2 linked regions of the Thiorhodovibrio winogradskyi genome follow. The protein of the gene in region 1 interacts with the protein of each later gene in a pairwise test. Links are inferred from orthologs where the notes say so. Each region holds a gene or a part of one and is shown on either strand. Other genes may lie near its edges. The genes, in order: Thiowin_RS06715 and Thiowin_RS13815.

Region 1 (14,283 bases):
CCTGACTTGCCGGTCTATTATCCATTTGGAGGTCCGGACATGATTCATGCGCTGATGCTTTATCCGCACAGCCAGGATTACCTCTTGTTTGGGCTTGAGCCACCCGGCTCGCTTGAGCTTCACCCGGATGCAACGCCCGAGGAGCGACATCAACTCCTCGACGCCGTGCAATGGGCGCTGCGTGATATCTATCAGCGAGGCTATTTTATTACCGGTCGCATGTCGAGCGACCTGAACCGGCGCGAGCTTGATGGAGTGTTGCCGCTTCTGTTGGTCTTTATCGCCCGCGGCGGCTATGAGGTGCTAGCGATAGAGCACGGGTGGCTATTGCCCGATGGCCGTTTTGACACCAACACATCCGAGCATTTATCGCGGGGCCTTGTAACCGACGATGCCGATGCGTCGCCTGACGAATCGCGCGACCCAAGGCCAGCGGACTGTGCGAACATCCCAGGGGTGCGCGTTCGATTTCGGGCCAACGACAACAGCCCGGAAAAACAGGTAACCTATCTGCGGCTCGACGTATCTGACGCCGGTCTTAAGGATTGTAGGGCACTGGAGACCTATGTCACGGGCCTGGGTCCAACCAATACCTTCATTAAATCCGCATCCTATCTACTGCATTATGCCACTTTCAGCCGCGTCCGGAGGCTAACGCTCGCGGTCAGTGACTCGGTTTTTCAAGATGATACCGGAATACCCTATCGTGACTTCGACCAGGCCGACTGGGATATTCTCTTGTTCGGCCGTTATACCACGCCAATTCGTGACTTCAGCGGTGTCTTTCAGCCGGATCTGAATCAAGCTTACATGACAAAAGCCCATTCCATCGACAATTTACCCTTCAGCATGGGATACCACTGGTGGACATCCGCGCAGAATCATCTTATTGCCCGCCGCCGCCAGCCCTTGGCCAAACCCGCGTCCAAGGAGAACGCAGGATCCCTCTCCCGCCCTTAAAGGCAACGCATCGCGCCTCCCTGTGCTAACCTCCACGTTCTCTCCATTCGCCAGCCCCATCACTTGACATGCCTTCGAAACCCGCCATTGGAGTCTCCGCGGCCGCCGCGGTCGTCGTAGCCAATATGATTGGCACCGGAGTCTTTACCAGCCTCGGTTATCAGGTCATTGACATTCAGTCACCCCTTGCCGTGCTGGCACTCTGGATCATTGGCGGTCTGGTCGCGCTATGCGGCGCCCTGGTATACGCTGAACTCGGCGCGCGAATGCCCCGCTCCGGTGGTGAATATCACATGCTGTCGCGGATCTATCATCCCGTGATCGGTTTTCTAGCTGGTTTTATCTCAATCGCTGTCGGTTTCGCGGCGCCGGTCGCGGCGGCCGCAATCGCAATGTCGAGCTATTTGACGTCAGTTTTGGGGCTAAATACCCATGGCCCATGGATGACGAGTATCGCGGTGATCGCGGTCATGGCGGTCACATTCATTCATCTTTTCCCACTTCGTACCATTGGCCTGTTTCAGATCCTGGTCACCACGCTAAAGGTGATCTTGGTGCTGTTGTTCATCTTGTTTGGCTTTGCCTTGGCAACACCACAACCCATCTCCTTTGCTTATTCACCAGCAGTAGTTCCCGAAATCCTGTCCAGTGAGTTCGCCGTGTCCCTGGTCTATGTCATGTATGCTTACTCTGGCTGGAATGCGGCCATCTATATTGCCTCTGAAATTCACGAGCCAAGACGCAATTTACCCATTGCATTGATTGGCGGCACCAGCGCGGTCATGCTGCTCTATACGCTATTGAACGCGGTCTTTCTCTACAGCGCCCCAATCTCGGAAATGGCCGGACAAACAGAAGTTGGCTATATCGCCGCGCGCCATATCTTTGGCGAGACAGCCGGAGTCGCGATGAGCTTGCTGATCGCTTTTGGACTCATTTCGACCATCAGCGCCATGACCTGGGCCGGACCTCGGGTCTTGCAAACCATGGGCGAAGACTATGCCATCTTCGCCGCTTTTCAACGCGCTAATCGTAATGGTGTTCCTTACCTTGCTCTATTGTTCCAGTTTGTGGTCGTCTGTTACCTGATCCTATCCTCTTCCTTCGAGGCAATTCTCATTTACATCGGTTTTACCCTGTCCTTGTCCGTTTTTCTAACCGTCATTGGGCTATTCATCGTGCGGGCGCGCGATCAGCAACGACCACAGCATTACCTAACCTGGGGCTATCCCTGGACACCCCTGATCTTTCTCATCATCACGGGCTGGATGTTGGTGTTCCTGTTGTGGGAGAAACCTATTGAATCCATTGTCGGACTGGCAACCGTCCTCAGCGGACTTTTGTTGTATGCCTGGAATAGTCACCTGAATTCACGCATGACGCGAAGGGTCGCAGCCGCGCTGACTGACTAGCTTTCACGGCGTACCAGTGTCACTCACGATTGAGTATTGAGCCACCTTTTATTCACAATGTCACAGAAGGCTTGCGAGCACCAACACATCATCATGTTTGCACCCTGCCCAAAAGCCTACCTGCCACTGCTCGCTTTGATTGCCTTGGTGATCTACGGATTTCCGCTACTTCAGGGCTGCTCCATGTCATCCGCGAAATCCGACCACAGTGCCAGTAGAAACTCGGGTTCCCATACCGACCCAAGAATGACGCTCAGGCAGGCATCTTTTCCTTCCAAGGAATCCGAGGTGCTAATGCAAATCCTGCAAACTGATCCCCTGCTACGCGATTACATTGAAAATTCCGAGAGATATCGAATACAAATAATCTTTACCCAGATCGAGCGCAAGCCCTCGAATCGCCCGCGCTTGATCAATTCAAGCTTTCACCAGGACGAGCACTACTATTATCCAGCCAGCCTGGTGAAGTTGCCCATCGCGCTCTTCGCACTCGAGCGACTCAAGGAGCTGGGTTTAAGCAAAGAAAATCAGTTTAAAATTGTTCCGGCAAATCAATGCAGTCAGTACCCGGCCGATAGCTGCAATAGCGTCCAGGAGTGCATTGAACAGATCTTCATCTACAGCAATAACGACGCTTATAATCGGCTGTTTGAATTCTTGGGACAAGACAGAATCAATAACCGCCTGCGCACGCTTGGTTATCAGGGCAGGATTCACCGCCGCTTTAAACCCGGCTGCGGTGGCGACCTCGGCGACACAACTGGCGCCGTCACCTTTTTTGATCAGGCTGGCAATATCCGCCACCAACAAGCATCGCGGACAGCTAGACACGTGGCGACGCCACCGCGAGGGGACATGCGCGTCGGACGAAAAACCCGCACGGCACTGGGAACCTTGAATGAACCCATGGATTTTTCGGACAAGAATTATCTTCCGCTTGGCGATCTCCATCAGATGTTGATCGCCCTGGTCGAGCCATGGGTTGCCGCGGAACAACATCGCTTTTCGATCAGTGAGAAGGATCGCGCTTTCTTGCTAAAAACCATGGCAATGCGACCGAGAGATGCCGGAGGCAGCCAACCGGACAGCTTTCGCAAGTACCTTCTGGTTGGAGGACTGGAGCGAATGCCGCATGATCTCCAGATTATGAATAAAGTAGGTCTGTCCTATGGCTTTGTGTCCGATGTTGCCTACATCCGTGATATGTCACAGGGTGTCGATTTTTTTCTATCGGCGAGCATCTATACGAATAAAAATCAGATCATGAACGATGGCCAGTATGAGTACGAGACCATTGCCTATCCTTTCATGCGTGCTCTCGGTCAAGCTGTCCTTCGCTATATGCGCGATAGCGCGAGGGATACTTCCGTTGATCACTAACGCCAGACCTTTGCTTGACTCTAGTGTGCCTCGAACTCTAGTGACCATCGATTAGATCTCGAGCCTGGTTTCATGGCCAGCCGCAACGAAATGATGACATCCGAACCAAACCCGAGGCTTTGCCAGGAGCTGAAAATATGAGTCTGTTTGACATCATCGCGGTATTGATCTCCTTGTCGGCGGTCTTCAGTTGGATCAACGCCCGCTTTCTAAAGCTACCGACAGCGATCGGTCTGATGATGATGGCGTTAGCGCTCTCGCTGGCGCTGCTGTTGCCATTTCCGCTCAATGAGCATATCGCACTTGACGCACGAGTGTTGCTTTCAGGCGTTGATTTTAATGCCACGGTTTTGCATGGCATGCTGAGTTTTCTGCTATTCGCCGGTGCTCTACATGTCAATATTCATGACCTGGCACAACACCGCAATACCATCGCCGCTCTCTCAACACTGGGCGTTGTCCTGGTCACGATCATTGTTGGCCTTTCCTCTTATCTGGTCTTTCTTTTGCTGGGGTTCGACATTCCCCTGCTCTATTGCTTGCTGTTCGGGGCGCTGATATCGCCAACTGACCCGATCGCTGTCCTGGGGGTGCTGAAAAGCGCTGGTGCACCGAAAAGCCTTGAGACCAAAATCACCGGTGAGTCACTGTTCAATGATGGTGTAGCAGTGGTGCTCTTCATGGTGCTCTTTGATATTGCCATTGGAGGGCAGCAGATTCACTTGGACCATGTGCTGGTGTTGTTTGCGCAAGAGGCGATTGGTGGGGCGCTCTTCGGACTGATGGTTGGACAGATTGCTCTCGAAATGCTAAAGCGTATTGACAACTATCAGGTGGAAGTCTTGCTGACGCTTGCCGTCGCTAGTGGTGGCTATGCACTGGCCGAGCATGTTCATCTATCGGCCCCCATTGCCGTGGTCGTTGCCGGCTTGATGATTGGTAATCAGGGACGCCATGGCGCCATGTCGATGAAAACGCGCGAGCACCTGGATTCATTCTGGGAACTGGTGGATGAATCCCTTAACGCTGTGCTTTTCGTGCTGATTGGGCTTGAAGTCCTTGCCTTGACGCTTGGGGAGAACTATTTGCTCGCCGGCGCACTGATTATCCCATTGGTGTTGATGGCTCGCGCGCTGAGCATTGGTGTACCACTTGGGCTTTATCGCGGATTTCGAAATCTCTCCCCTGGTACTATCGCGATACTGACCTGGGGCGGCATTCGAGGCGGCATCTCTGTCGCCCTGGCGCTCTCCTTGCCACCTGGCGGCATCCGTGACCTCATCCTCACCGTCACTTACATGATCGTGGTGTTCTCCATTATGGTTCAGGGACTCACCCTGACCCCGGTGATTCGCGCATTTGAGCACAAGGCAAATCGTGAGTTTGGTGCCCCGGCGCCAGAGGAAAACAAGCTACAGCCGTGACCCCGGTGCCGTACTTTATGCTTGAAGTTCATTCTTTTGTGTTTGAGTTAAACCTGAGCACAAAAAACGGGGCCCGAAGGCCCCGCTGCCAGCATGATGCGGTCTTAGCGCAGCATCACTTCCCAGCCTTGACAAACTCCGGATAGGCCTCAAGCCCACATTCGCCAATATCGACACCTTCGTACTCTTCTTCCTCGCTGACGCGCAGCCCCATGGCCAGCTTGATCAGGAACCACACCAGCAATGAGCTGGCGAACACCCAAGCCAGGATGCTAAAGAGTCCAATAAACTGCGCGACAAAGGACGCCTCGCTATTGGTCAGAGGCACGGCGATCAGGCCCCACATACCGACCACGCCATGGACGGAGATGGCGCCGACTGGATCATCGACACGCAGCTTGTCCATGGTGACGATGGCATAGACGACGATCACGCCACCAACACCGCCAATTAGGGTCGCGGCGATGGGAATTGGCGTTAGGGGTTCGGCTGTGATGGCCACCAGGCCAGCCAAGGCACCGTTGAGCGCCATGGTAAGATCGGCCTTGCCAAACATAATCCGCGCCGTGATCAAAGCCAGCACCAGCCCGCCAGCAGCTGCCATGTTGGTATTGACAAAGACAGCCGCCACCGCGTTGGCCTCGCCGATGTCGGAGATTTTTAGCTCCGAGCCCCCGTTGAAGCCAAACCAACCCAGCCACAGGATAAAGGTACCCAGGGTCGCCAACGGCAGGTTGGAGCCGGGGATTGCGTTGATGCTGCCGTCCTTGCCATATTTCCCTTTACGTGCGCCGAGCAGCAGAACACCGGCCAGAGCCGCGGAAGCACCGCACAGATGGACGAGGCCAGAGCCTGCAAAGTCATTGAAGCCGATCGCGTCGAGCCAGCCACCGCCCCACTTCCAATAACCTTGCACCGGGTAGATGAAGCCGGTCATGATCACCGCGAAGGCCAGGAAGGCCCAAAGCTTCATGCGCTCGGCCACGGCTCCTGAAACAATCGACATTGCCGTGGCAACGAAGACCACCTGGAAAAAGAAGTCCGCCATCAAGGAGTAATAAGTCTCGCCATCGCTCGCCAGCACCTCGGCCACTTCATGATCGCCACCAAACATGAAGCTGAAATCGAAATGCGGCAGCCAGCCTCCGGCGAAATCATCACCCGGGTACATGATTCCATAACCCATCAGCATGTACATGATGCAGGCAATGGAGAAGAGCGCGACGTTCTTGGTCAGAATTTCGGCCGTATTCTTGGCGCGAACCAGACCGGCCTCGAGCATGGCAAAGCCCGCGGCCATCCACATGACCAGCGCGCCCGAGATGAGAAAATAAAAGGTATCCAGCGCATAGGCGAGCTGTACAGTCGGTTGTTCCACTTTTGGTTCCTCCCGTGAAGTTCGCTTAAAGCGCGTCTGGACCGGTCTCGCCGGTACGGATGCGGATGACCTGATCAACTTCAAAGACGAAAATCTTGCCGTCTCCAATCTTGCCGGTGCGGGCCGCGTTGGTGACCGCCTCGATCACCTGCTCGACCAGTGCGTCGTCGACAGCGATTTCTACCTTGATTTTGGGTAGAAAATCGACGACATATTCAGCGCCGCGATAAAGTTCGGTATGGCCTTTCTGCCGACCGAACCCCTTAACCTCAATGACGGTGATGCCAGACACGCCGATGTCGGCCAGCGCCTCCCTCACGTCATCGAGCTTAAATGGTTTGATGACTGCTGTAACCAGCTTCATTGCATAAGCTCCTTAGTGTGTTGTTTTAGGGTGACCACCAGGGGCGGCCACCCCGCGCAATTAGCCTCTTGAGAAGATCAGACTACTCGGGCAGCTTAGAACTCCTTGTTCCAGCCCACCCAGACCTTCGCATCTTGGTCCCACAAATCTCCGGCATTCGTGGATTCACCGTCGACTTGCTCATAGGTCAAGCTGAAGGTGCCAAAGTCACCGGCCTCTTTGCTTATGGACGCACCCCAGTGCCAATAGTCGTAACTCGCCGTCCTGAGGCGACCGGCTTCCCGGTAGACCTCTTCGTCATGCTTAAAGTCGTAGTAGCCACCGAAAACTCCGAAACTGAACTCTTGGGGAAGAGGGATATCCAAGGCGGCGTTGTAGTAAAAGTCGCCATCATAGTAAAGTGCGTCTTTATTTGCCTTGCCACCCCAGGCGGTATATTGAATACCGGCAGACACGGCTGCCGCGCCGAAATCATAGCCGCCGGAAATACCAATTTCCCAGAAATCAACCTCATCTTTGCTGTCGGGATAAGCGTAGTAAATGGTATTGATGCCCAGGCTGGCGTTCTCATCGGGCAAGGCAAAGTCAAACCCGGCATAAAAGTCAAGCTCATAAGTCGGCGAATCGGCATTGGAGCCGGATGTGGTGCCCTGGACCAGCCAGCCATTCGGGGTATTGATTGGCGCCCCGGTATTTGGGTTGATTTGTACAAAACCCGTCACGCTTTGGCTGCCATCGTCCCAGTCGATGTTGGACGCCCAAGTGCCTGCCGAGAAACCACTCTCATGGGCAGCATCAACCCCACCCTGCACAGCCGCGCCATCACCTGTCTGCGTGACACCACGCCACATGTAGTTGGAAACAGCACCGATATTGGCACTGAGAGACCAAGGCCCTGCCGCGAAGGCAACACTGGTCCCGGCCAGTGACAGCGCGACCGCGGCTGCAAGACTGCTGAGTTGACGCGGCGACGGCTTGGTCGATTGAGTGTCTTTCATAGCGTCGATTTTCATGCGCTTTTCATCCTTACATTCGTTTGCGAGTTAAGAAAATGGGCACCAGGCTCCGCTTTGAGCTCCGCAAAACGGGAGCAGTTGAACCTCGATCACTGGATAAGCATAACGCATGCCAACCTGAAATGTTACGAAAAGACAACGGTTTTCAGGCATTTGTTGTAAAAACGCACCGTCCTGACGCACTATCATTGGGCGAGTGATGGGTGCAAGCAGGGCATCGACGCACCGATACGGTGCATGAATCCTCCGGCGACGCGACACCTGATCAGGCTTATAATGACCGGTATTTCCTTATGCCAAGAACAGGTAGCCTCGATATGATGGATCCAAAACAACTCGACGACCTCGCCCGCCGTCTCAGCGCCGCGATGCCCAAGGGAGTGCAGGTGTTGCAGGAAGACCTACAGCGCAGCATGCGCGCCACGCTCGAAGCGGGCTTGAGCCGGCTTGACCTTGTCACCCGTGAGGAGTTCGATATCCAGGCCGCGGTGCTGGCACGCTCCCGCGCCAAACTGGAAACACTCGAAGCACGCGTGGCCGAGCTCGAGGAAGCGGCTCGCGCTGCCAAGACCTGAGCCACTCGAGCATGATGTGCGGCAACATTCTCGCCAGATGGCCAAAACACCACCAATGAGTGGCGAGCGAGTGGCCTGTGGGTCTCAGTATTCTTTATAGCCGCGCGCCCTATGGCATACAGGCACTCGAGGTGATCGTCGAGGTACAGACCGCCGGCGGTCTGCCCGGTCTGTCCATCGTTGGATTACCGGAAATGGCGGTGCGCGAGAGCAAGGACCGGGTGCGAGGAGCGCTGCGCAGCGGCAGCTTCAAGTTTCCGGACGGTCGCGTGACCATCAATCTGGCGCCGGCTGATTTGCCCAAGGATGGCGGTCGCTTCGATCTACCCATTGCACTTGGCATTCTTGGCGCATCTGGGCAATTGCAACCCGAGGCCATCGCCGAGCATGAGTTCTTGGGCGAGTTGGCCCTCTCTGGCACTCTGCGGCCAGTTTCAGGCGTATTGCCCTCGGCACTGGCCGCGCGCGCGGCCGGGCGCGCACTGGTGCTGCCGGTTGAAAACGCCGATGAAGCTAGCCTGGTGCGCGATTTGCGCATCCTGCCCGCGCGCCATCTGCTTGATGTCTGTCAGCACCTGAACCAGATCGAGGCGCTGTCGCCTCACCAACCGCAACCCGCTTCCAAACCGACCGGCGCCCCGCTGCCCGACCTGGACGAAGTCCGCGGCCAGCCCCAGGCCAAGCGCGCGCTGGAAATTGCCGCCGCAGGCGCTCATAGCCTGCTGTTCGTCGGCCCGCCCGGGACCGGCAAATCCATGCTCGCGAGCCGCCTGCCCGGGATTCTGCCGCCCCTGAGCGAAGAAGAAGCCCTGGAAGCGGCGGCCGTGCGTTCAGTGGTGGGACGCCAGCAGCCTGATCGCAGCCGCTGGCGCGAACGGCCCTTTCGCGCACCCCATCACACCGCGTCCGGGCCGGCCCTGGTCGGCGGCGGCAGTCATCCGCGCCCAGGCGAGATCTCGCTCGCCCACCACGGGGTGCTCTTTCTGGATGAACTGCCCGAGTTCGACCGCCGGGTGTTGGAGGTGCTGCGCGAGCCGCTTGAATCCGGGCGTATTCATATCTCGCGCGCCGCACGCCAGGCCGAGTTCCCCGCACGCTTTCAGCTCCTGGCCGCCATGAATCCCTGTCCCTGCGGCTATCTTGGCGACCCGAGCGGGCGCTGTCGCTGCACCGCCGAGCAGGTCGGGCGCTATCGTGCCCGTATTTCAGGTCCCCTGCTTGATCGCATCGATATGCAGCTCGAAGTTCCCAGGCTAAGCACGGCCGAGCTTGCTGGCCCGCGCCTTCCCGGTGAATCCAGTGCCGCGGTGCGCGAGCGGGTGTGCGCCGCACGCGCCCGGGCCGAGGCGCGCAGCGGCGCTCCCAACAGCCAATTGCAACCCGCCGGCATCGAGCAACATTGCCAGCTCGACGATACCAGCCGCGCCCTGATTGGCACCGCCATACAGCGCCTGGCACTCTCGGCACGCGCCTATCATCGAATCCTGAAGCTCGCGCTCACCATCGCCGATCTCGATCAGAGTCCGGCCATCACACCAGCGCATCTGAGCGAAGCCATCGGCTACCGCCGCCTGGATCGCGGCGACGCGCCCGGCGCAACATCGGGCCAGAGATGGAGCCAACCATCAACTGGGCCAGCAACTGGGCCAGCAAGCGCGTCATCAAATCCGAAACCCCAAAGGCCATCGCGGGCATGATCGAACTGCGCGCGCTCAGTCTCAGACGCGGCCACATTCTGCTGTTCGAGCAGGCCGATCTGCGCATTCACCCCGGCCAGCGCCTTGGCGTGGTGGGCCCCAACGGCTGCGGCAAATCCAGCCTCTTTGCCTTGCTGCGCGGCGAGTTGACACCCGACCATGGCGAACTCAGCCTACCGCCGACCTGGCAACTGGCGGCGGTCGCGCAGCAAACCCCGTCAGGCCAGCAAAGCGCCCTGGACTTTGTGCTCGACGGCGATGCACCCTGGCGCCGCCTGAACAATGAGATGGAGGCGGCAGCCGGCGCGGCGGACCAGGGCCTGCACCTGGCCAAATTGCACGATGCCTTTGAGGCCATTGACGGCTACCGCGCCGAAAGCCGCGCCGCGCGATTAATGCAGGGACTGGGCTTCGCACCGGGCAGCGAACAGCGCCCGATCGACAGCTTCTCGGGCGGCTGGCGTATGCGCCTGGCCCTAGCCCAGGCACTGATGTGCCGTTCCGACCTGCTGCTGCTCGACGAACCCACCAACCATCTCGATCTTGACGCCGTGATCTGGCTCGAGAGCTGGCTGAAAGACTACCCCGGCACCCTGCTGCTGATTTCACATGATCGCGATTTTCTCGACGCCATTGCCACCCATATCTGCTACTTCGAGCAAGGCCGACTGGGACTGCTCAACGGCGGATATTCCGCCTACGAACGCCAGCGCGGCGAGCGACTGGCGCAGCAGCAGGCGGCACACGCAAAACAGCAGCGCGAAATCGCCCATGCGCGCAGCTTTGTTGACCGCTTTCGCGCCAAAGCGACCAAAGCGCGCCAGGCCCAGAGCCGACTCAAGGCGCTAGAGCGCATGGAGTTGATCGCCCCGGCGCATATCGACTCGCCCTTCTCCTTTGCTTTTTTTGCACCGGCGCGCGCGGCCAATCCGCTGCTCAGGCTCGAGGGCGCTGGGGTGAGCTATGGCGAAACCCCGGTGTTGCGGGAGCTTGATCTCAGCCTCGCACCCGGCGCCCGCATCGGCCTGCTTGGCCCCAATGGTGCTGGCAAGTCCAGCCTGATCAAACTTCTCGCTGGCCATCTGGCGCCGGCGAGCGGCGAGCGCCTTGCGTCCGAGGGGCTGAAGATCGGCTATTTCGCCCAGCATCAACTCGACCAGCTCAATCCCGATGATTCGGCCCTCGGGCATCTGCGCTGCCTCGACCCGGAGCGTCCGGAACAGGGGTTGCGCGACTATCTCGGTGGTTTTGGCTTTGGTGGCGAGCGCGTCACCGACCCCATTGCTCCCTTCTCGGGCGGCGAGAAAGCACGCCTGGCCCTGGCATTGCTGGTCTATCAGCGTCCCAATCTGCTGTTGCTTGACGAGCCGACCAATCATCTCGACATCGACATGCGCTTGGCCATCAGCCGCGCGCTCCAGGCCTTTGCCGGGGCTCTGGTGCTGGTCTCGCACGACCGTCATCTGTTGCGCCTGAGTTGCGACGAGCTATGGTTGGTCGACCAGGGCCAGGTGACTCATTTTGACGGCGACCTCGACGACTACCCCGCTTGGCTCGCCGCACGCAACCAAACACCAGCCGCAACCAAATTCAATGGAGCGGCCGCTGCCAACATCGGCACTGACTCCCAGGCTGGCGCCAATGCCAGTCCAAATGCTGGCGAACGCGATGCCCGCAAGGATCAGCGCCGGCGCGAGGCCGAGGCCCGTGCCCGCACTCTGCCGCTGCGCCGGCGCCTGAGTAAGCTTGAGCAGCGTCTGGATCATCTCGGCACACGCCAGGGCGAGCTGGAAAGCGCGCTCGGCGACAGCGCCCTGTACCAGGAAGACGCCAAAGCCCGACTCTTGTCGCTGATTTCCGAAAAGCAGAAAGTGGACACCGATCTAGCCTGTGTTGAACAGGACTGGCTCCTGGCCAGCGAAGCTCTGGAAAAGGCCGAGGCGGCCGCATGACCCAGGTACCGCCCCAGCATCGCTGGCAGTGGTGGATGAGCGAATTCCACGAACTGCGCGACCGACCTCTGCGCCTGCCGAAATGGACCTGGCGCGCTCTCCTGAGCCTGGCGCTGATCGCGGCGCTGCTCTTCGCCTCGCCCTACTGGACCCTGTGGCGCATGAGTCGCGCGGCCAGTTCGGCCACGCCGGAAGCGCTGCGCCCCTTCATCGACCTGGCGGCGGTGCGCGATCAGATTCGCCGCCGCCTCAACAAAGACCTCAAGAGCCGCATTGGAGAGGTTTCGGATCCCTTCATCGAATGGATCGAGCAGGGTCTGCAACAGCGGGGAACCAAAGCCCTTGAGCACCTGGTCACGCTCGAATGGATCGCCGGACTGCTGCGCGATGAGAGCAGTCAGACTCAGCTGTTAGAACGTGTTCGCCATGCCTTTTACGCCCCTCCCCATGGTTTCCTGATCAAGCTTGAACAGCAGAACGGACAACCCATCAACCTGCTGCTGCGCCCGGCGCCGCTGCGCTGGCGCATCACGGCTGTCTCTTATTGAAGGTGCCGAGGCAACTCAAGCAGCGCGATCCATCACCAACAAGTTCGGACGCTTTTGCTACACTGCCGCCATGCCGCGGGCTGGGTCCGAAGGGGCTCCGCACGCAATCCTAACGGGCGCTGACAGGATGACGCCAGTGCTCGAGATGTCTTATTCCCTGTTTTTTTCTTAAGGTTATTCCATGTCTCCGTTCAAAGACCTTCGCGAGAGCTCTCCTAACGACAGCCTGTTCGACCTGCCGCCCCTGGCGATGGACGGCCCCGGGCTAGCCAGAGATTTTCAGCACTATTACGCGCATAATTTTGGCCGTGATCGCGATTGCCGCTCCAGCTACTACCCCTACAAGGCTCTGGCCGTCGCCTTGCGTGATCGGCTGATGGAGCGCTGGAAAAGCACCCGCGCCGCGCAGGATGTCGCCAACTGCAAGCGCACCCACTATCTGTCGCTCGAGTTCCTGATGGGCCGCGCCATGAGCAACGCCCTGATGAATCTGGGCCTGGCCGAAGGTGCCGCGAAAAACCTGCACGACATGGGGTTGATCCTGGAGGAAATTGAAGCCGCTGAAATGGACGCCGGCCTCGGCAATGGCGGCCTGGGTCGACTCGCGGCCTGTTTTCTCGATAGTTGCGCCACCCTGCAACTGCCAGTAAAAGGCTACGGACTACGCTACGAATACGGCATGTTCCGCCAACTGATCGAAAACGGTCATCAGGTCGAGGAACCCGATCATTGGCTGCGTGATGGCGTTCCCTGGGAACTGGAGCGCCCGGAATACACCCAGCGCATTAGATTCGGCGGCCGCACCGAGGACTATACCGACGAACACGGACGCCCGCACAAGCGCTGGGTCGACACCAACAATGTGCTGGCTGTGCCTTACGACATTCCTATCCCCGGCTACCTGAACGACACCGTCAATACGCTACGCCTGTGGTCGGCCGCCGCCACCGATGAATTCGACCTCGGCGAATTCAACGCCGGCAGTTATCCGGAATCCGTCGCGGCCAAGAACGACGCCGAGCACATCACCATGGTGCTCTACCCGAACGATGCCAATGAGTGCGGCAAGGAACTCCGGCTGCGCCAGCAGTATTTTCTCGCCAGCGCCAGCATCAAGGATGTGATGCGCGACTGGATTCGTCTACACGGCAAGGACTTTACCCACTTTGCCGAGAAGAACTGCTTCCAGCTCAACGACACCCATCCGGCAGTCTCGGTGCCCGAACTGATGCGCCAGCTGATGGATGAGCATTACCTGGAGTGGAAGGACGCCTGGGCCATCACCAGCCAGACCATGGCCTACACCAACCACACCCTGCTGCCCGAGGCACTGGAGCGTTGGCCGGTGCGGCTGTTCGCACAATTGTTGCCTCGGCTACTGGAAATCATCTACGAGATAAACGCCCGCTTTCTGTCCGAGGTGGCCGGGCGCTGGCCGGGCGACATGGATCGCCAGCGGCGCATGTCGCTGATCGAGGAGGGAGATGATCCACAGGTGCGCATGGCCTTCCTGGCCATAGTCGGCAGTTTCTCGGTCAATGGCGTGGCGGCGCTGCATTCGGAGCTGCTGATTCGCG
Region 2 (14,700 bases), 1.6 Mb from region 1 along the record:
GATGCCCGTCGCCTTGGCGAATGGCTGACGCAAATTGGCAACAACAACGTCCAGGGCGAATACTATCTGACCGACGTTATTGGGCTTGCCACGGCACAGGGTATTGAAGTGGTCACCACCCACCCCGAAGCGCCGCAGGAAGTCGCGGGCGTCAACGACCGGCTGCAACTTGCCGAACTCGAACGCTACCACCAGCGCCGCCTGGCGGAAACCCTGATGCTGCAGGGCACCACGGTACTCGACCCAGCGCGGCTCGATATCCGCGGCACCCTGATCTGCGAGCGCGATGTGACCCTGGACGTGAACCTGATTGTCGAGGGCCGGGTCCGCTTGGGCGCCAATGTGCGCATTGGGCCAAATTGCCTGCTCAAGGACTGCGAAATTGGCGCTGGCACCGAGGTCTTTGCCAACAGCCTGATCGAAGGCGCCCACATCGGCGCCGGCGCGCGCATCGGCCCCTTCGCACGTCTGCGCCCAGAGGCCGACATCGCCGATCACTGCCACATCGGCAATTTTGTTGAGGTGAAGAAATCCCGCATCGCCGAGGGCACCAAGGTCAACCACTTAAGCTACATTGGCGATGCCGAACTGGGCAGCCGGGTGAACATTGGCGCCGGTACCATCACCTGCAATTATGATGGCGCCAACAAGCATGTGACCAAAATTGGCGACGGCGCCTTCATCGGTTCCAACACCGCCCTGGTCGCCCCGGTCGAAGTGGGCGCGGACGCCACCATCGGCGCCGGTTCAGTGATCGCGCGCGAGGCCCCCGCCGGCACCCTGAGTCTGACCCGCGCGCCCCAAAAGACCATTGAGGGCTGGCGGCGACCACGCAAGAAAGACTAGCCGGAGGCCTTCCAGAGACCCATTTCGGGTAGCCGGTTACGGATACCAATTACGGGCGCCCAGTTTCTGGTCATCGGTATAAGACAAGAGATCATCGCGGCAGAACCCTGACCCCCACGACTCCTCGGGTTTTTCCCGCTCCAACATCAGGTGACATCCATGTGCGGCATTGTCGGCGCCATTGCCCAGCGACCCGTCGCTGATATTCTGCTCGAAGGCCTGCGACGGCTCGAGTACCGCGGCTATGACTCAGCCGGACTCGCGGTGCTCTCCGAGCAGGGTGAACTCAAGCGCCTGCGCTGTCTCGGCAAGGTCGCGGCGCTGGCCAATTCGCTAGCAGGAAGCTCCCTGCCCGGCACCCTGGGGATTGCCCACACCCGCTGGGCCACCCATGGCGAACCATCGGAGCGCAACGCCCATCCGCACATTTGCCGCGAGCGCTGCGCCCTGGTGCACAACGGCATCATCGAGAACCACGAAAGCCTGCGCGCGCAACAACAGGCCGCCGGGCATCGTTTCACCTCGCAGACAGATACCGAGGTGGTGGTTCATGCCATTCACGATGCGCTTGAGCGCGGCCTTGACCTGACCGATGCCGTGCGCGCGTGCGTCAAGCAGCTCCATGGCGCCTACGCCCTGGGTGTGATCGATCGCCAAGATCCCGAACATCTTGTCGCCGCCCGCCTTGGCAGCCCACTGGTCATCGGCATCGGCTTTCAGGAGCATTTCATCGCCTCCGATGTGCCGGCCCTGCTACCGGTAACCAATCGCTTTATTTTTCTCGAAGACGGCGACCTCGCCGAACTGACCCGCTCCTCGGTGCGCATCTGGAATGCCAGCGGACAGGAGGTTGAGCGCCCGGTACGAACCTCGAGCATGTCGGTCGACGCCACCGAGCGCGGGCCTTACCGGCACTTCATGCAAAAGGAGATTTTCGAGCAGCCCCGCGCCATTGCCGAAACCCTTGAAGGACGCCTTGGCGCCGACCACGTCCTGGCCGCTGCCTTTGGCACCCAGGCCGAGGCACTCTTCGCCCAGACTCGCTCGGTCACCATTATTGCCTGCGGTACCAGCTTTCATGCCGGATTGGTGGCCAAGCACTGGATTGAATCCCTCGCCGGCATTCACTGCCAGGTGGAAGTGGCCAGCGAATATCGCTACCGTCAGCATGTGGTGCCTGAGCAATCCCTCTTTGTCAGCATTTCCCAGTCTGGCGAGACCGCCGATACCCTGGCCGCGCTGCAAATGGCCAAGCAAAGCGGCTATCTCGCCACGCTCGCCATCTGCAATGTCGCCGAAAGCTCCCTGGTGCGCGAATCCGAGCTGCAACTCCTCACCCGCGCCGGCCCCGAGATCGGGGTGGCCTCGACCAAAGCCTTCACCACCCAGCTCGCGGCTTTGCTGCTGCTGGCGCTCGCGCTTGGACATCAGCGCCGTCTGAGCCCGGAACGTGAAGCCCATGCGGTCGAAATACTGCGCACCCTGCCGGCTCAAATCGAACGCGCACTAAGTATCGACGAGGCCGTCGCCGATCTGGCCCAGCACTTTGTTGAAAAGCATCACACCCTCTTTCTTGGACGCGGCGAGCAACATGCCATCGCGATGGAAGGGGCGCTCAAGCTCAAGGAGATTTCTTACATTCACGCCGAGGCCTATCCTGCCGGCGAACTCAAGCACGGTCCACTGGCGCTGATCGATGAAGACATGCCGGTGGTTGCCGTGGCCCCCAACAATGCCCTGCTTGAGAAGCTGAAATCCAATCTTGAGGAAGTGCGCGCGCGTGGTGGTCAGCTCTATGTGTTTGCTGACGACAGTGTCGCATGGCAGCAGGCCGAGGGTGTGCATGTGCTGCGCCTGCCGGAAAGCGATGATCTGATCGATCCGCTGGTGTTCAGCATCCCCATGCAGCTGCTGGCCTACCATGTCGCGGCGCTCAAGGGGACGGATGTTGACCAGCCACGCAATCTCGCCAAATCCGTGACCGTCGAGTAACCAAGAGCACCGGGAGTCATGCAAAGCCTTTCAGGCGATCTTGACTCGACAGCGGCGACAAGGATTCCCCACCATTTCGCGCTAAATCCCGAAAACCTGGATACACCTTGCTCGTGCGTCACCAGAGCACCGAGTCGCTGGAACCGTCTTGAAGCCACTGCCGCAGCAGTGTAGCCTTATTCCCTAGCACTCAGGGATCATCGCGCGCGGAATCAAAAAGCACCTTTGAGACCAGTCGCCATTCAAGCTAGCACGGTTCTCCCCAGCGCTCGGTTTCACTATGGACAGCAAGAACATCAATCGCATCAGCGACCCCGAGGTCATCGCCAAAATCATCACCAAGCACTTCAAGGCGCGGGGAAAACTTCGCCTATCAACAGCCGCTGGTGACATCAAGGCCGATACCATGATGGTCGACAACGACCATTTCGCCAGATACTTCCTGGTCGACGCCCTTCCTCGGCTGGTCGGTGCGACGCTGGAAGAGGAAGAGGAGATTGAAATCAGCGGAACCATCGCCTCTCTGTATAGCTGGTTTCGCACCCAGGAGCTAAACCCCATCGTCGAGGATGGCGAGCGCTATTACGAAATCCCTTATCCTGACACCCTCTACCAACTGCAGCGGCGCGGCGCCTTCCGGACCACCCTGCCGCCGCGGCTTAAGCCGACCATCACGGGCCAGATTGAAAACACGGATATCGAAGTGGAAAGCCATTCCTTCGATGCCATTCTCGAAAATCTTTCCGCAACCGGCGCTGGCATGATTGTGAGCGGCAAGACGGCCTCACTGCTCAGAGAGGGGGCAAAGCTGTGCAAGACCCGTATTCGGGTGACCAAGATTCTCGATGTCACCGTCGATGCCGAAGTGCGCAATAGTCGCCCCGGGCGCGGCGATGGCGAGTTGATTCTTGGCCTGGAGTTTCTTCGTCTGCCTAACAAGGATGCCCAGACTATCACCCGGGCCGTGATGGAACTCCAACGCCAGATACTGGCCGCCATTGATTAGCAGGATCACAGATTAGCAGGATCACAGATTAGCAGGATCACAGATTAGCAGGATCACAGATTAGCAGGATCACAGAACACAGCTGTCTGGCCGGTTTCCGCTCCCCGCACCACCCGCCTTTAGCCTTTGACCCCGCTCTTGCGTGCCTTGATCATCTGCTGACCAACGGCTTGGTGAAGCAGCTTGAAAGTGCGCCGCTGGGCTTCTTGATTGGTGGTTCTGGGTTCGCCAATCAAACCGAGGCGCGCTTGAAAATAGGCCAAATCGGACTGGAGTTGAATCATCAGCAAACGCCGCCGGATAATCTCATCGCGCGTATCGGGGTTCTCTTGGATCGCGGGGGTGTTTTCGCTCATCAAGGCCCTCCTTGGGAAGACTGTGGTTGGGTGTAAAAGGCACGGCATTTGCGCCAATGCGCTCATGGGTCATCACAAACAGTCGGAGCCAGCATTGCAAAACATCAGATCATGCCAGCACAGGGCGTCCCACCAAGCGTACAATCGCCATTATAGTCGACCCCTGGGCCATAGGTTTCCTGAACTCCTGCTGTTTGAGCCGCTGCGCGGCTCCTCTTCATAAGGCGCCTGCCCCTGTGAATATGAAAATATCAACAAGGACTGCGGCGGCCACACATCAGCCGCTCTTGCCTCCCAAGCGGATAATGATCGACGCATGAACGCGCTCCTTGAGCTTTTTCACGACTCCTCTGCTTTTCACGGCAGTAATGCCGCTTTTATCGAACAGCTCTACGAGCGCTACCTGCACGATCCTCACAGCATCCAGGCCGATTGGCGCGAGCGCTTCAATGCCCTGCCTGAACGCGGGAGGGATAGCCTCTCAACACAGCGCGCGCGCGAGCAGCGTCCACAAGTATCAGGTGCGCCCGGCTTCTCGGATTGGCCAGCTCCCGCGGCCACACCAGCCACCAAGACCCTGGATCGCCCGACCGAGGTCAGCGCGGAAAAACAGGCCGCGGTTCTCAGGTTAATCAATACCTATCGCAGTCGCGGGCATCAATTGGCCAATCTTGACCCTCTGCGTCTGCGCCCCCAACCCGAAGTCGCCGACCTCGAACCCAGCTATCACGGGCTGCTGGATTCGGACCTCGAACAGGTCTTTAACAGCGGATCCCTTTACGGCCCCGATCGACTGACGCTGCGCGATATCATCGCCAGGCTAAAACGCAGCTATTGTGGTCACGTAGCCTGTGAGTACATGCACATTACCACCACGCCCGAGAAGCGTTGGGTGCAAAAGCGCATCGAGTCTTACCAGGCGCGCCCGGAACTCACCAAGAAAGACCGCCGCTGGCTACTGCAATTGCTCACCGCCGCCGAGGGTATCGAACAACACCTGCACCGGCGCTACGTTGGTCAGAAACGTTTCTCGCTCGAGGGCGGTGAGGCGCTGATCCCACTGCTCGATGAACTCATCCAGCGCGCCGGGCGCGACGGCGTGCGCGAGCTTGTCATCGGCATGGCTCACCGCGGCCGGCTCAATGTGCTGACCAATATTTTCGGCAAACCGCCACAAGATATCTTTGCCGAGTTTGAAGGCCGGGTCGCGCTCAAGGCCGGTCAGCGCGCCGGGGATGTCAAATACCATCTTGGCTTTGCCACCGATGTCGCCACTCCAGGCGGGCCGGTACATCTGGCATTGGGTTTTAATCCCTCCCACCTGGAGATCATCGACCCGGTGATTCAGGGCTCCGTGCGTGCGCGCCAGCGACGCCGCGGAGACCGTGACGGCAGCCAGGTGCTGCCGGTGCTCATCCATGGCGATTCGGCCTTTGCCGGACAGGGCGTGGTGATGGAGACCTTGCAGCTGTCTCAGACGCGCAGCCATGGCACAGGCGGCACTGTGCACATCATTATCAACAATCAGATTGGCTTCACCACCAGCAACCCGCTCGACACCCGCTCGACCCTCTACTGCACCGATGTGGCGAAAATGGTCCAGGGGCCGGTCTTTCATGTCAATGGCGATGATCCCGAGGCGGTGATCTTTGTCACCCGCATGGCGCTGGATTTTCGCAACAGATTTCGCCGCGATGCTTTCATCGATCTGGTCTGCTACCGTCGTCTTGGCCATAACGAGGCCGATGAACCCGCGGTAACACAACCCATGATGTACCGCAAGATTCGTCAGCACCCCACGGCGCGCGCCATTTACGCCAAGAAGCTGATCACAGCCGGCATCCTGACCGCCGACGCAGCCGACACCATGATCGCCGACTATCGCCACACCATCGATCACGGTCTGGTTGTGACTCGCCAGGTACTCCGTGACCTGGATCACGGCTTTCGCACCAACTGGCGCCGCTTTGCCGACACCCTCTGGACAGCGCCCTGCGCGACCGGCCTGCCGCTACCCAAGCTGCAGGCTCTGGCCGAGCGCCTGCTGCGCCTGCCAGATGGCTTTAAACTTCATGCGCGGGTGGCCAAAATTTGGGCCGAGCGCCGCCAGATGGCGGCCGGTGAACAACTCATCAACTGGGGCTTCGCCGAGAACATGGCCTATGCCAGCCTGCTCGACGCGGGCATGCCGGTGCGTCTGTGCGGACAGGATGCCGGGCGTGGAACCTTTTTTCACCGCCATGCGAAAATCCATTGCCAGGCGAGCGGCGATGACTACACGCCTTTGCAGCATTTGAGCCCTGATCAGGGTGCCTTTGTCGCCATCGACTCCATTCTCTCCGAGGAAGCGGTCCTGGGCTTCGAGTACGGATTCGCGACCGCCGAGCCCGATGCCCTGACACTCTGGGAGGCCCAGTTCGGCGACTTTGCCAATGGCGCCCAAGTGGTCATCGACCAATTCATTTGTTCCGCCGGCACCAAGTGGGGTCTGCACTGCGGCCTGACGATGCTGCTCCCGCACGGACTCGAGGGTCAGGGCGCCGAGCACTCCTCGGCGCGACTGGAACGCTACCTGCAGCTCTGCGCCGAACACAATATCCAGGTGTGCGTGCCAACCACGCCCGCGCAGATTTTTCACCTGCTGCGCCGACAGATGCTGCGCCCCTATCGCCGCCCGCTGATTGTCATGACGCCCAAGAGTTTGCTTCGCCACCGCCTCGCGGTCTCGGCGCTCGAGGAGCTCAGTCAAGGTCGCTTCCAGCCGCTCATCCCGGAATGCGACCCCTTGCCGCGCGACACCATCGAACGGGTGATTTTTTGCAGTGGCAAGCTGTATTTCGACCTGCTCGAGGAACGCCACACCCGGGCGCTTGAAACTGTCGCCATTGTTCGCGTCGAGCAGCTCTACCCCTTTCCCAAGGAGGACTTCGCGGCCACGCTGGCCGATTATGCCCATGTCGATGAATTTATCTGGTGCCAGGAGGAAGCGCAGAACCAAGGCGCCTGGGATCAGATCAAACACCGCTTTCAACCGCTCATCCGCGCCGGCAAAGAAGTCTATTATGTGGGCCGGCCCGCGTCGGCGGCGCCCGCCGTTGGCCATCGGTCAATCCATCTCGAACAGCAGCAGCGGTTGATCGACGAGGCACTCACGGGCCGTGTCAACCCCAGCATGAACCACAACATTGATCGGGTCATTCCACAACCATGACGACAGAGGTCCATGTCCCCACGCTTCCGGAGTCGGTCGCTGATGCCACGGTACTCGAGTGGCACAAGGCCGCGGGCGACAGAGTAAGCGCGAACGATATTCTGCTTGAGCTTGAAACCGACAAGGTGGTGCTGGAAGTGCCAGCGCCCTGCGACGGGTTACTGAGTGAAATTCTGGTCCAAGCCGGAGAAACCGTCAGCACCGACAGGCTGCTCGCGCGCATTGAGGAGACAACCACCGACAGGAGCGCGCCGGCGTCGCCCGCAAGCCAGCAGGCCGGAGCCGATGCGCCTGATACCGGAGAATCTGGAGCCGATTCACCGAGTTCCGCGGCACCTGGTGGAGCCCTCCCAGCTTCCCCAAGCGCGAACCAGCCTCCTGCTGGCGCCGCCGCCCCATCAACCGCCCCGGCAGCCCCAGCGCGGGAAGCGCTCATGGCGCCGGCCGCGCGGCGCCTAATCACCGAGCTCGGGCTCGATGCTGCTGAAATTCCAGGCAGCGGTCGCGACGGGCGTATTCATAAAGCCGACGTTCTGGCCTGGCTGGACCGCCGTGAGGCAGCCGAACCTGAAACAGACGCTGACCGCGCGGCCTTCAGCACCGAGTTAGCCGGACAGGATACAAGCAGCCACCAGGCGCGGCAGACTGCCTCGTCCGAGCAGCGACCGCAACAGCGCGTCCCAATGACCCGGCTGCGCGCGCGCATCGCCGAGCGGCTGCTCGAGGCACAGCGGCAAACAGCGACGCTGACCACCTTCAATCAGGTCGACATGAGCGCCGTGATGGCCCTGCGCCAGCGCTATCGCACTGACTTCGAGCAGCGCCACGAGGTGCGTCTGGGGATCATGGGTTTTTTCGTCAAGGCAGCGGTCGCGGCACTGCAGCAGTTTCCGATCATCAATGCCACCATCGACGGCGATGACATCCTCTACCATGGCTTCTACGACATTGGCATCGCCGTCAGCACCGAGCGCGGGCTGGTCGTACCCATCCTGCGCGACTGTGATCGCCTGAGTCTAGCCGGCATTGAAACTGGCATTGCCAGCTTTGGCGCCAAGGCCCGTGATGGCAGCCTAAGCTTCGAGGAACTCACCGGCGGAACCTTCTCCATCACCAACGGCGGGGTCTTTGGCTCCCTGTTGTCAACGCCCATCATCAACCCACCGCAGAGCGCCATCCTCGGGATGCACAAGATCGAGGAGCGCCCGGTCGCCATCAAGGGCCACGTCGAGATTCGCCCAATGATGTATCTCGCGCTATCCTACGATCATCGGCTGATTGATGGACGCGATGCGGTTCGCTTTTTGGTCGCCATCAAAAACGCCATCGAAGATCCGGCCCGGCTATTGCTGAATCTTTAGCTGACCGACGCCCAGCGCCGACATTCTCCCACGCCCAGGGTAACCCTTGCCCGCGAGCGGACTTCTGCAGAGGACCCAAGACGCCAATGAAGGTCATGATCCGAGTCGACCGCGTTGCCGCCATTCTTGCCGGCTGCGACTGCTATGGCGATCTCATTGCCGAGGTTGACCCGCGCGAGTTAAACCTCGACGAACGCAATGCCCTCGCGCTCGCCCCCGAACAACATGGCGTGACCGACCTCACGGCGCCTTTTCCCAGCCCCGGCACCTACCCGGCTCCGCCGGAGACCGCCACGCCAGATATCCGCGCCTGGCTGCGCTGGCGCATCAAGTGCGCCTATCTTCACGAGCAGGCTCGGGTCCAGCAGCAAGCCGAGTGGAAGGCGCAAGCTGACGCCTACATCGCTTACTGGATGCAACAACCCCCCGAGCGTTTTATCCGCAAGGACTGGCCAGCGATCTACTACAGTGCCGCCCTGCCGACTGGAGAGGCAAACAGTCCGACCCTGCCAGAACGAGACGCCACGGATGCGCTCGAGCGCATTGAGGCCGCACTGGCCGAGAAGCTCGACCAGGCACGCGAGCTTGCCGAGCAACGCAACCGCGATATGGAAAAACACAAGGCCCAGTCCGCCGCACGCCGGCAGGCATCCCAGCAGCGCCGCGCCAGGCAGCTTTCCGCTTGGGTCGAGAACCACATGGACGACAACGCCAAGGCCAGATTCAAACTCAATCTGCTCCCGGAAGATGAAATTCTCGACGCCATTCGCGCCGCCGCTTATCAACCGCTAGACAGCTTCGAGCGGTACCGGAAGATCCGCTTCGACGACATTACCCATGGCGATCAGTGCATCGACGGCCAGAGTCTTGACTGCGACACCGATGAGTCCAAGCATCTGAGCGCCGAGCAATTCGAGCGTTTCCGCGCGATCGAGGCGGCCGCGCCCGAGGGCGCCAAGCTCAAGGCCCTGATTCACAGCTGCGCCTGCGAAACCTGCAATGCCGGGACCATCCGTCGCAGCGTGCAGGTGGTGATTCCAGTCGGCGAGCTACTCTTTAGCCGCGAGTACGCGCTTGATGTGCCCAGCCAGCCGCCCAGCGAGCAGCCAGGCGCCAATCCTCGAAATAACGAACAACCGAGCCTCGCGCCCAACTCAGTGGCACCGGACTGATCCGCTCCAGACTCCGCGCCAAACCCTGGTCCACAGGCACCCCATCCCGCCAAGGCGATCCTTCCATGGCCCATCTCTACCTTGCCGTCACGGCGCACGGCTATGGGCATCTGGCTCAGGTTGCCCCTGTCATTCATGCCTTGAAGGCACATCTGCCCGGGCTGCGCATCAGCCTGCAGGGCAACCTCAAGCCCGAGGTGGTGCGCGCCCGTCTACCGCGAGATGTCGCGCTCATTGCCCATGCCGCCGATGTCGCCCTGCCGATGGATGGACCGCTAACGGTTCTGTGGGAGCAGGGACTCGCGCTCTATGAAGCCTTCGAGGCGGATTATGACCACCATCTGCGCCATCAGATGGCCTTGCTGGCCGAGGCGCGCCCGGATCTGGTGCTGGCCGATATTCCCTGGCTCCCACTGGATGCCGCGCGCCGGCTTGGCATCCCGGCAGTGGGACTCTGCTCTCTGAACTGGCTGGATATTTTGCGCCAAAGCCCGCTTGGCGATCAGCTCTCCAGCGCACTGGCGGAACGCCTGCACGGCGCTTATGCCGGGGCCGAACTCTTCATCCGCCCGGCTCCCTCCATGCCCATGCCCTGGCTGCCCAATACCATCGCCGTCGGCCCCCTAGCACAGTTGCACCCGCGCGATCCCCAAGGGCTGCGCGCGCGCCTGGGATTGGAGCAAGATCAGCGGCTGGTTCTGATGCAATTTGGTGGCACCGGATCGCTGGATATCGATCCCGGCCCCCTGGAGCGCGCCCACCTGCGCCTCCTAACAGCTGATCCCAAGCTCGCCGACAATCCCATGGTCAGCCGCATTGGGGGTAATGGCCCGGGTATGCTCGAGGCGCTCGCCTCCTGCGATGCCATGATCACCAAACCGGGCTATGGCAGCTTTAGCGAAGCGGCCTGCCATGGCATTCCGGTGCTCTACGTGCCGCGTGATGGCTGGCCGGAAACCCAAGCGCTGGTCGACTGGCTGCACCAGCAGATGACAGCGGCTGTCATTGCGCCAGAACAGCTCGCGCGCGGCGACATTCCCGGGCCAATCGCGGCGCTGCTGGAACAGGCCCGCCTGGACGCCAAACCGCCGGTGGTCCCGACCGGTATCGAGCAGACGCTTGAGCGGCTGCTGCCCTGGCTACAGACTTGAACCAGACCTGAACCAGACCTGAGACTGGAAGGGGGGGCGCGCCTGCAATACTGACTGCACCTGGCCCCCGACGCGACCTCCCACCTGTACCAATCGCCGGGGCAGGCTCAGGGCGCTTCTAGCGTTTCACTGGCCGCCAGCGCCTGACGCGCCCGCGCCACCGCCGCGCGCACTTGGCGCGGCGCGGTGCCGCCGAAGTGATCACGCGCGGCGACCGAGCCTTCGAGCGTCAGAATCGCGAACACATCCTCGCCAATCGCCGGGGAAAAGCCACGTAACTCGTCTAGGCTCATGTCCGCCAGATCGCAGCCGCGCTTGACCCCAAGCGCGACCGCGCGCCCAACGATCTCGTGCGCATCGCGAAAAGCCACGCCCTTGCGCACCAGGTAGTCGGCCAGATCCGTTGCCGTGGTAAAGCCTTGCAGGGCCGCCGCGCGCATGCGCGCGCGATCGCAGGTCAAAGCCGCCATCATGTCGGCAAACACCTTGAGCCCGCCGCGCAAGGTATCGACAATGTCGAACAGGGGTTCCTTGTCTTCTTGATTGTCTTTGTTATAGGCCAGCGGCTGCGCCTTCATCAGTGTGAGCAGGGCGATCAAGTGACCAAAGACACGGGCGCTCTTGCCACGCAGGAGCTCGGGCACGTCAGGATTCTTTTTCTGCGGCATGATCGAGGAGCCGGTGCAGAAGGCATCCGCGAGGGTAATAAAGCCAAACTGCGCCGAAGACCAGATAATCAGTTCTTCCGAAAAACGCGACAGATGCATGCTCAGAATAGCCGCTGCCGCGCTGAATTCGATGGCGAAATCCCGATCAGAAACCGCATCGAGCGAGTTCGCCGCCGGGCGGTCAAAACCAAGCAGTTGCGCGCTATAGTCGCGGTCGATGGGATAGGTGGTCCCAGCCAGCGCGGCCGCCCCAAGCGGCATCAGGTTAATGCGCTTGCGCGCGTCGCGCAGACGCTCGAGATCGCGCTCGAGCATCTCATACCAAGCCATCATGTGGTGGCCAAAGGTCACCGGCTGCGCCGCCTGCAGGTGAGTAAAGCCGGGCAAGATGGTCTCCGCCTCGCGCTCGGCCAGATCAACCAGCACCCGCTGCAGCGCGCGAATGGCGTGGCTAATCTCGTCGACCTCCTCGCGCAGCCACAGCCGAATGTCGGTGGCGACCTGATCGTTGCGCGACCGCCCGGTATGCAGCCGCTTGCCGGCATCGCCAATCTCGGCGGTCAAGGCCGCCTCGATATTCATATGCACATCTTCCAGCGGAACAGACCAGCTAAACTTATTTTGTTCAATGCGCGTTTTGATGCGCTCAAGACCAGCGACAATGGCCGCGCATTCGCTCTCGCTTAAAATGCCCTGGCGAGCCAGCATGCGCGCATGCGCCTGAGAACCCTGAATGTCCTGCCGATACAATCGGCGATCAAAGCCCACCGAGGCGGTAAAGGCCTCGACAAACACATCCGTTGGTTCATTAAAACGCCCTGCCCAGGGCTTTTGGGTAAACTCTGTCTGCTGCATGAGATCCGCCAGAAGGGAGAATTAGCGAGAATGAAGATCCGGCGCGCGGCCACCGGAAAATCCGCGCGCATCAAGAGGCGCGAGATTTGGTTACTGAATGGGTACCAATGCGAAATGAGATCCGAGAAGCCAGGGGAAACCAGGACACGCACATCCCCATCAAACCGGCCGAGCAAGGACGACATCAGGGGTGCGCGCCATAGGTCCGCCAGTGAAACCAAGCGCGATTCCGAACCGACGGCGCGAGCCAATCTGCTGCCCGATTTCCGCAGCCTGCCCATGGTGCTGGGAGTGGTGGTCTACGCCGAGCTGCTGGCGATCTTGATCACCCTGACGTCCCCGCAGCCGCTTGCGACATTCTGGACCAGAATGGGGCCTTTGTCAGTCTTTGTGCAGCTGATCGCCTTGCTTGCCGCGGCCTTGCTGTGCGGCGCCCGGCCAAGTTTGGGGCGCATCGATGCGCGTCTTGGCGCACTCGGCGCGCTGGTCATGATCATCGGCTCGAGCGCCGCCATCACTGCCGGCGCCGCGCTGCTGGTTCCGCCAGAAATGGCTCAAGGGCTCTATCCCCAGGATGGACTTGCCGGGCTCATGATACGCACGCTTTGCATCAGCGCTATCGTCGGAGCCCTGTTCTTGCGCTACCTTTATTTACATCAGCAATGGCGTTCCCAAGTGGAGGCGGTCGCGAATGCGCGCTTCAAGACCCTGCAGGCGAAGATTCGCCCGCATTTTTTGTTCAATAGCATGAATACCATCGCCAGCCTGACGCGGACCAACCCCAAGCTCGCCGAGGAAACAGTGCTCGATTTGGCCGACCTGTTCCGTGCCTCGCTTGCGACGGATGCCGAGTCCGCGACCTTGGGCGAGGAATTCGAACTTGCCCGACGTTATTTGAACATCGAACAGCTGCGCCTGGGAGCGCGTATGCGAGTCGACTGGGATGTCGATCAGGTCCCTGGCGAGGCACTACTGCCGCCCCTGATTCTGCAACCCCTGGTTGAAAACGCCGTCTACCACGGGATTCATCCATCCTTGCATCCGGGTTTCATTCGCATTGGCGCGACCTACCGTCGTGGGCAAATTCATGTCACCATCGACAACAGCCTGCCGCTGCCCGGAGAGTCCGCTGGAAACCGCCATCGTGGTCATCGCATGGCGATTGCCAATGTCAGTCAACGACTGGATGCCATGTTCCCCGGCGCCGCCAGCCTGCGCCACGGCGCCAGGGACCAAAGATATCAAGTGCGATTCGCCTTTCCCCACCCATGGAGACAGGCATGAAGATACTCCTTGTCGATGATGAAGCGCATGCACGCGAGCGCCTGCGCCGCCTGATCGCGGAATTGGATGATCACTACCAGGTAGCGGCGGAAGCGGACAATGGCGCGGATGCGCTGCGTCGCTGCATCGAAACCAACGCGGACCTGGTTCTGCTCGACATTCGCATGCCCGGGATGGATGGACTGAGCGTTGCCGAGCATCTGGCTCGGCTCAGTCCGCCGCCCGCGGTGATTCTGATCACGGCCTATCCAGAATATGCACTCGAGGCCTTCGAGCATCAGGTCGCCAATTACTTGGTCAAGCCAGTGCGTGGTGAACGGCTACGTGAGGCGCTCGAGCGACTGCGGGTCACGACCAAAGCACAGCAGCAGCTAGCGGCGGAAGAGGCACCGTCAGCCCCGCGCCGCCACCTGAGCGCCCAATACCGGGGAGGAGTGCAGACAGTGGCCATTGAGGACATCCTTTTTCTGCAAGCCGAGCAGAAATACGTCACCGTCTATCATGGCCGCGGCAAAATGCTGCTGGATGAATCCCTGAAAACCCTGGAGCAGGAGTTTCCCGAGCGCTTTCTGCGCATTCACCGCAGCATTCTAGTGTGCGCCCGACGCCTGATCGGACTTGAGAAAAGCCCGGATGGCGGCATTTTTGCCATACTCGATGGAACCGATCAGCGCCTACCCGTCAGCCGCCGTCACCTGCCGAACGTGCGCCGCTTTCTGCGCGCAAACTGAAAATAAGGATTATCGCTGCGGTCGCCCCGCGCGAGTCGCTATACTTCACTCCCTGTAGTTCACTCCC

Evidence for each region.
Region 2: the proteins of Thiowin_RS06715 (region 1) and Thiowin_RS13815 interact in binary tests that used the Escherichia coli proteins (3 or more experiments, as listed by UniProt). The link is inferred for Thiorhodovibrio winogradskyi from one-to-one orthologs.

The regions. Positions count from the first base shown.
Region 1 is NZ_CP121472.1:1,475,979-1,490,261, reverse strand. The notes cover bases 9,681-12,680. They hold Thiowin_RS06715 (ATP-binding cassette domain-containing protein), read left to right. Parts: upstream 9,681-10,202; coding sequence 10,203-12,158; downstream 12,159-12,680. Other genes in these bases: Thiowin_RS06710 (DUF2939 domain-containing protein), read left to right, coding at 12,155-12,680; Thiowin_RS06720 (YifB family Mg chelatase-like AAA ATPase), read left to right, coding at 9,681-10,206. Also shown: Thiowin_RS06760 (hypothetical protein), read left to right, coding at 1-960; Thiowin_RS06755 (APC family permease), read left to right, coding at 1,086-2,372; Thiowin_RS06750 (serine hydrolase), read left to right, coding at 2,667-3,752; Thiowin_RS06745 (cation:proton antiporter), read left to right, coding at 3,890-5,176; Thiowin_RS06740 (ammonium transporter), read right to left, coding at 5,292-6,554; Thiowin_RS06735 (P-II family nitrogen regulator), read right to left, coding at 6,580-6,918; Thiowin_RS06730 (TorF family putative porin), read right to left, coding at 7,014-7,931; ubiquinone biosynthesis accessory factor UbiK, read left to right, coding at 8,252-8,509; more of Thiowin_RS06720, read left to right, coding at 8,587-9,680; more of Thiowin_RS06710, read left to right, coding at 12,681-12,706; Thiowin_RS06705 (glycogen/starch/alpha-glucan phosphorylase), read left to right, coding at 12,888-14,283. UniProt on the Escherichia coli protein: Genetic data indicate it may be involved in ribosome assembly or function.
Region 2 is NZ_CP121472.1:3,042,535-3,057,234, forward strand. The notes cover bases 4,195-7,611. They hold Thiowin_RS13815 (2-oxoglutarate dehydrogenase E1 component), read left to right. Parts: upstream 4,195-4,516; coding sequence 4,517-7,411; downstream 7,412-7,611. Other genes in these bases: Thiowin_RS13810 (hypothetical protein), read right to left, coding at 4,195-4,200; odhB (2-oxoglutarate dehydrogenase complex dihydrolipoyllysine-residue succinyltransferase), read left to right, coding at 7,408-7,611. Also shown: bifunctional UDP-N-acetylglucosamine diphosphorylase/glucosamine-1-phosphate N-acetyltransferase GlmU, read left to right, coding at 1-846; glmS (glutamine--fructose-6-phosphate transaminase (isomerizing)), read left to right, coding at 1,006-2,838; Thiowin_RS13805 (flagellar brake protein), read left to right, coding at 3,119-3,844; more of Thiowin_RS13810, read right to left, coding at 3,964-4,194; more of odhB, read left to right, coding at 7,612-8,772; Thiowin_RS13825 (hypothetical protein), read left to right, coding at 8,859-9,944; Thiowin_RS13830 (hypothetical protein), read left to right, coding at 10,010-11,095; argH (argininosuccinate lyase), read right to left, coding at 11,203-12,618; Thiowin_RS13840 (sensor histidine kinase), read left to right, coding at 12,733-13,902; Thiowin_RS13845 (LytR/AlgR family response regulator transcription factor), read left to right, coding at 13,899-14,633. UniProt on the Escherichia coli protein: E1 component of the 2-oxoglutarate dehydrogenase (OGDH) complex which catalyzes the decarboxylation of 2-oxoglutarate, the first step in the conversion of 2-oxoglutarate to succinyl-CoA and CO(2).